DNA from 2 places in the Peribacillus sp. B2I2 genome. Region 2 is predicted to be linked to the other one. Evidence: predicted binding sites of a transcription regulator. Region 2 holds the regulator's gene; the other holds the start of a gene.

Region 1 (3,428 bases), 350 kb from region 2:
GTTTTTTGTTTTCATCCAAGAAATAAGGAGTTGCGTCAATGACATTGTCCTGCATACGCACACCGACTTCGACGGTCTGCCTAAGTTTCTCGAAATTAACGGTTTTGTTATCTTTATCGGCCATTTCAGCCAAATTGACAGCAGCAAGGTTACATACTGAATATGGGGCCAATGGCTGTTCGCCACATGGGTTCGTAGCTACGACCTGTTGACCGTATGCTTTGGCGTTCGTCATTTCATTAGCATTATCGATAAAGAAAATACCTGGTTCAGCAGAATATGTTGCACAAATGTTTATTAAGTTCCAAAGCTCTTTAGCCCGGATTTTACGGTAAACACGAACTTTGTGACCCATTCTCTCCCATTCGCGAACATCACCGACATTATGCCATTCGGCATTATAAATAGCCATTTCTTCGGCATTATAGCTTTCAACATCAGGAAAACGCAATTCGTATTCCTCATCTTTTTCTGCCGCTTCCATAAATTCCTTAGTTAAGCAAATCGAAATGTTGGCGCCAGTTAGAAAATCGGAATTATGGACACTGTACGTTCCGCCTGTACGGATCTTTTCCTCTGCATCCCTAATGATTTTCTCGCTAAATCCACCTAGACCAGGAATCTCTTTATAATTGATGATTCCTTGATACATAGCCGTTTCCTGTTCGGTGTGCGGCGTGAATTTCAATTTATCCGTCGCATATTTCTTGATGGCCTCATCTTTAGTGTTTTCCACTAGATAACGAAGGATCCTTGGATTTTGCATTTTAGAGATGATGAACTCTGCAATATCAGGATGCCAATCAGCGAGCATGATCATTTGCGCACCGCGTCTGCTACCGCCCTGTTCAACAAGATGCGTCAATTTCGCAATATCATCAAGCCATGACACTGAACCCGAGGATTTTCCATTTACCCCTTTTGCCAGAGTGTTCCTTGGACGCAATGTCGATCCGTTCGTACCCACTCCGCCGCCGCGGCTCATGATTTCCATCACTTGTTTCCTATGTTCTGAAATTCCCTCACGTGAATCAGGTACGAATGGCATCACATAGCAGTTGAAATAAGTAACATCCGTATTGGAACCCGCACCATATAATACTCGACCTGCCGGGACAAAATTAAGGTTCTTTAATTCTTCATAGAATTTATTGAACCATTCCGTTCTTTTTTCTTCAGTGGTTTCCACTGAAGCCAAGCCTGTTGCATTACGTTTCGCAATTTGTTCATAGTATATTTCAAGCGGTTTTTCGATAATATCCAGCGGACGGTTTACAATCCCCGTCTCCACTTCTTCCGGATTATCCAATACGCCGCGGAATTCTTCATCCACCAATACCTTGGCTTTTTTGGTTTCCCAATCTATTTCAACGATGTGACCGAGACCCCGTGCTGGGAATTTCGGATCTTCCTTGATCGTCAACACTACGAAATCGCCTGCCGAGAGTGTGATTTTTTCAGTATCCTTAAAAGAATAGCGGTCAAGCATGACTAGACGGGACACTCCCTTATGCGCCATTTTCATATCAGCCGTTACAGGGTGAACCTGGGGAAATAAAGAAATATCCTTATTCAACCTTTCTAGATCAACCTTTAAAGCTTCTTTTATTACAACCGACATAATTCCCTCTCCTTTATATGTTTCAAGATCCGTTCTTGCCGCCGCAAAAATCTATATGTAGCCTTACATGTCCGTTTCGCTTAACAAGTACCCTAAATTTATCATAGCGAAACTCAAAAATCAACATATAGTGTCGCATTAAATATTTCAACTACTATATATTGTGTTTGTTTTGAATGACTTTTAATTTTGTCAAACGATAAATCAATTAATATAGTTAGCAAAAGGGAGGAAAATGTCGATTTACAATAATTTTTCATCAGATTTCAATTAATTTGGACCTTGCTTTTTCCCCATCCCTTTTAGGACTTATTCCTGCAAGGAATAGCTTATTTGGTAAACAAATCTGAAAAAACTTTTTTATTTTCCACTTTAATTATTCTGCTTCTTCTATCTCATGAAATTCCATTCATCGCTTTCATATTTGCTTTCTGCAATGGCCTTCACTTCCAGCAATTGTTGTTCAGTGAGGACGTATGGTTCTAGATCGATCGATAGTCCTTCGGCAAAACCTTTTTCAAAAGCAACTTTCGCTTCGGGGATGGTAATCTTTCTTCCGGCAATGTCATTCATGGCTACAGCTTTGTTTTTTAAGTTTTTTTGCATTCTCTCTTTAACCCTGTCATTTGAAAATTTAAATACGCTAAAGAGCTTTTCATCATCAAGTTCAAGCAAAATGGCCCCGTGTTGAAGGATGACGCCCTTTTGCCTGGTTTGTGCGCTGCCAGCGACCTTCCTGCCCTCAACGACCAGTTCATACCAGCTTGGAGCATCAAAGCAGACGGAAGACTTGGGCGCTTTTAAAGCCGCTTTTTCCTGCTCGGTTCGAGGCACAGCAAAATAAGCATCCAATCCAAGATTCCTGAACCCCATTAATATTCCTTCAGATATGACACGATATGCTTCAGTAACGGTAGTTGGCATTCCCGGATAGGATTCTGGAACGATTACGCTATAAGTCAATTCATGCTCGTGCAGCACCGCTCGCCCTCCTGTTGGTCTGCGAACAAAACCGAGGCCTTGCCTTTTGACCTCTTCCATATCGATTTCCGCTTCTGCCTTTTGAAAATAACCAATCGACAATGTCGCTGGATCCCAACCATAAAAGCGTATGATTGGCGGAATTTCCCCTTTGCTTTGCCAATTTAAAAGCGCTTCGTCCATCGCCATATTAAAAGCCGGTGAACAATTTCCAGAATCTATAAAACCCCATTTTTCTTTAGTCATCCTAAACCCTCGTTTCAATAGACTGTTTTTCAGTAATTCCGTTATACCCCACAAAAAACTCACATGTAGTAGTTTAACAGACTTTAACACTCTAAAAAAGAAAGTGCTATCAAGTCGATAAAGAATTTGATGAAAATTCTTTTTGATTATTAAGTAAAGCAATTATATAATAAGTATTGTCTGTATTCGTTAAGGTAGAAGGGAGTTTTAATGTTTGGAATTATTATATACACTGCTCATCATCTTGGGAGTGGTTATTGCGTATTCACTTTTTAATTGGTACCGCCAGCGTAAAATCGTTAAAACATTAACACAGGACGAATTTATCGCTAACTACAGAAAAGTGCAACTGATCGATGTTCGGGAACCGAATGATTTTGATAATGGTCATATCTTAGGCGCAAGAAACATCCCTATGACGCAAATGAAAACTCGCTTGGTCGAAATTAGGCCGGACAAGCCTGTATACTTGTACGCTCAAAGCGAAATCATCAGCGGAAGAGCTGCAGCCATGCTATACAAAAAGGGCTACAAGGAACTTTTTCACCTAAAAGGCGGTTTCAAAATGTGGACCGGGAAA
Region 2 (3,428 bases):
TGCTCCTGCGGTGCTTCTTCTTTTTTCTCAAGCCACTCCGGAACCACTTCTTCCCGTATCGTCTTTTTCCGGCCGCCCTTCGCAACATTCCTGCTTCCTTGAGCCCAGTCCTGATATTTCCGGTGTTCATTTTTAGCCAGTTCCATCGCCTCGATGACCGTGGAGACCTTCAGCCGTGCCCAATGGCCTGCCAGCTTTTCCACATAGCCCTTCGTGAACTTCATATCCGTTTTGAGCATGACATATTCAATCAAGACATTGACGACACCCGGATTCAGCTTTTGATTGATCATCACGCCCTCCACCACTTTCAAATCACCGCTTGATGGCTCAGCACCGCCTGACAATTGCATCAGCCGCTCCCTTGGAGAAATCGTCTCCAAATGACGGATCAGCTCTTGTTCCTGCGTTTTCGGTTCTTCTTTTTGTGTCCGTTCACGGATCGGCTGCACGCGATTGACAAGGGAAGGCATATCGGCCTGCCGTTCGATCTGATACCAGTCCCTCGCCGCCTTCCTAAGCATTTCCTCATCGATCTCATCATCCAATGAAACGGCATCCATTACTAGTTTTTGCATTTCAAGCGGATCAATGCCATATAAAAAAGCAAGCTTGGCAATCGTACTTTTTATTTTCGGGGTAAAGGCCTTTTTCGGTACGATCGAGGATTTCATCCCGGCAAATAAAAGTTCAAAATCAAATAAGTTGTCAAACCCCGTTGGTTCGACGCCATCCGCCCGATCGATGAATTGCTGTTCAGGCATCGGTTTCCATTCATTTTTCGCTTCATCCGTTACATATAAAGAGTCCAAGTGATCTGATGAGAATACCTCCGCAAAAGATTTAGTCACACTTTCATATTGATCCGTTAAGATATGATCATCACAAAAGAATCTCTTCAACCGGTTGAATTGTACTTTACCTATTTTTTTGTATAAGTAGATATTCAGCATTCCATCCGTGAAAAATTGCTGGGGGGAAAGCGGCGGGTTTAACTCATAGATAAATTCCTTCGTGTCATTCTCCGATTTCTTATATACATTCAACAAACCGATTCCCTCAAGTAAAAGCCGTGCTTCGTAAATATCACCTAACTTAAGGCCGATGGTATTCATTAATTGATAGTGTGAGGAGGTTTCCGACCATAGCCTGTTTTCCTCCAACTCACTCCACAACGTCATATAAAGGCTGATACAGATAGGTCCAATAAGAGGTTGATATAGTCGGGTCAGTATTTTCCGATCATAATCATGAAGCAGCCCCGCAGATGAGACCAAATATGAATCCGCTGGGAGCAATTCTTGCCAATGCATTGACATCTCCATTCAAACCTTTCAAAAGATGTAGTGAAAAAAGAGCCAAAGTAAATCTTCAGCTCTACTTTCTTTCTTTATTTATTAAATCTTTCAATTCATCGATAAAGACATTGATGTCTTTAAATTGCCGATAGACGGATGCGAACCGAACATAGGCCACCTCATCGACTTCTGCCAGCTTATCCATCACCATTTCGCCGACACTGTCGCTTTTCACTTCCGCTATGCCCTGATTGCGCAGTTCTTTTTCTACATAACTGGTAATTTGCTCTAGTTCTTTCAAGGGAACCGGACGTTTTTCGCAAGCCCTGATTAAGCCACGCAGGATTTTATCACGACTGAACTCTTCCCGTGTCCCGCCCTTTTTCACTACAATAAGAGGTGTTTCCTCCACCTTTTCAAATGTCGTGAATCGAAAACCACATGCCTCACATTCACGGCGTCGTCGAATCGATTTACTTTCATCGACTGGCCTGGAATCGAGCACTCTTGTTCCGTTATATTGACATGATGGGCATTTCATCATTATCAGCTCCGTATTTTATGTAGGACTCCCCTATCTAAATGTTCCCCAAGGAATTACTTTTCTACCTTAATCTTATATTAAAAGGAACGGCCAGTACAAGTAAAAAGTGTAACTTCCAGCAGTAGGCACTTTTTGTCATGCACTTGAAGCACCTTTATCAAAGTCTTTTTGTTCATGGCTATCTTACCCTATAAAATTAAAAAAGAGATGCACCCATGGCATCTCTGTGTATACGTGTTTTTTTATAGGGCACTTATATTGGCTTTTTTCATTTGTACAGGACCTAATCCACGTGGTAATTCTATGTTTTCACGTGTTTGCGCGTTCAAAGCTTCTGCAATATAATCTGCCGCAATATTCGGATCCAAGTTACCGCATGTATAGACATCAATGCTAGCATAGCCGTGTTCTGGAAAACTGTGAATCGTTAAGTGTGATTCAGAAATGATGACAACCCCACTAACTCCTTGTGGAGCAAACTTGTGAAAGGCAACTTCTCTTACCTCTGCACCTGATTTCAAAGCAGCATCAACAAAAATCTTTTCAATTAAATCGATATTGTTCAGTTTTTCAAAGTCACAACCCCAAAGTTCAGAAATGACATGTCTACCCATAGTTTCCATAGTGTAAGCTGTTTCCATATTAAGCTTCCCCCTTACCATGATTAAAAATTAAGTCTGATAACTACCACGGGGGAAAGTTAGTCCAAAGAGGTCCTAACCCTTTAAGTAGCCATCATGCAAACCGCTTTTGAAGAAGTTCACGATTCATAGTATATATGGTTTGAATTTTTTTTGCAACTCCAAATTAAATTTTTGGAAAGATAAACTTTAAATGTAATAGGGTTATAGTGAAGGGTCAAATTTGAGGAAGATTACTGTTTTCGGGTTTATTCAACGCCTTAAAACCGCCAGAATTGATTGATCAATGAATGAAAAATAGCCCGCTAAAAAATTTTAGCAGGCCCGTTTATATTCATTATTTTACTGTTAACTCGACTTCTGAAGTTTTTTTCAACTCGGACGCAACTAATTTCACAAGGTCCACTACCCGGTTGGAGTAACCCCACTCATTATCATACCAAGCCAGGACTTTCACTTTCCTGTTCCCAATCATCATCGTTGTCAAACCATCGATGATGGCAGAGTGAGGATTAGTTTTGAAATCGCTGGAAACTAAAGGTTCCATCGTGAATTCCATGATTCCTTTAAGTTCATTTTCCGAAGCGTCGATGAACGCTTGGTTCACTTCATCAATCGTGACATCACGGTTTAGGTCCACAACAAGATCGACTAGAGATACGTTAGGTGTCGGTACGCGTATCGCCATTCCATGAAGTTTGCCTTTTAATTGAGGCAACACCAGGGAGATGGCTTTTGCAGCCCCTGTGGTGGTAGGAATGATGCTTTCCGCAGCGGCACGGGCTCGTCTTAAGTCTTTGTGCGGGTTATCGATATTATTTTGATCATTTGTATAAGAATGTATCGTTGTCATTAAACCGTTGTTTATGCCGAATTTTTCATCAAGCACTTTTGCAACCGGTCCAAGACAGTTAGTTGTACAAGATGCATTGGATATGACAAAAT

The links. The regulator NrdR, encoded in region 2, represses ribonucleotide reductase genes. The targets are predictions, from matches to a motif close to AACACNATATATNGTGTT.
Region 1: ABIE66_RS18045 (vitamin B12-dependent ribonucleotide reductase) is a predicted target of NrdR. The motif match lies at 1,772-1,789, and genes of this name have one in related genera.

What each region holds. Positions count from the first base shown of each region.
Region 1 covers NZ_JBGCCB010000001.1:3,661,877-3,665,304, forward strand. Annotated here, with positions in the region: gene ABIE66_RS18045 (vitamin B12-dependent ribonucleotide reductase) at 1-1,621, opposite strand, end outside; gene ABIE66_RS18050 (lipoate--protein ligase family protein) at 2,012-2,848, opposite strand; gene ABIE66_RS18055 (rhodanese-like domain-containing protein) at 3,063-3,428, shown strand, end outside.
Region 2 covers NZ_JBGCCB010000001.1:4,016,145-4,019,572, forward strand. Annotated here, with positions in the region: gene ABIE66_RS19855 (replication initiation and membrane attachment family protein) at 1-1,313, opposite strand, end outside; gene nrdR (transcriptional regulator NrdR) at 1,378-1,839, opposite strand; gene speD (adenosylmethionine decarboxylase) at 2,085-2,465, opposite strand; gene ABIE66_RS19870 (glyceraldehyde-3-phosphate dehydrogenase) at 2,821-3,428, opposite strand, start outside.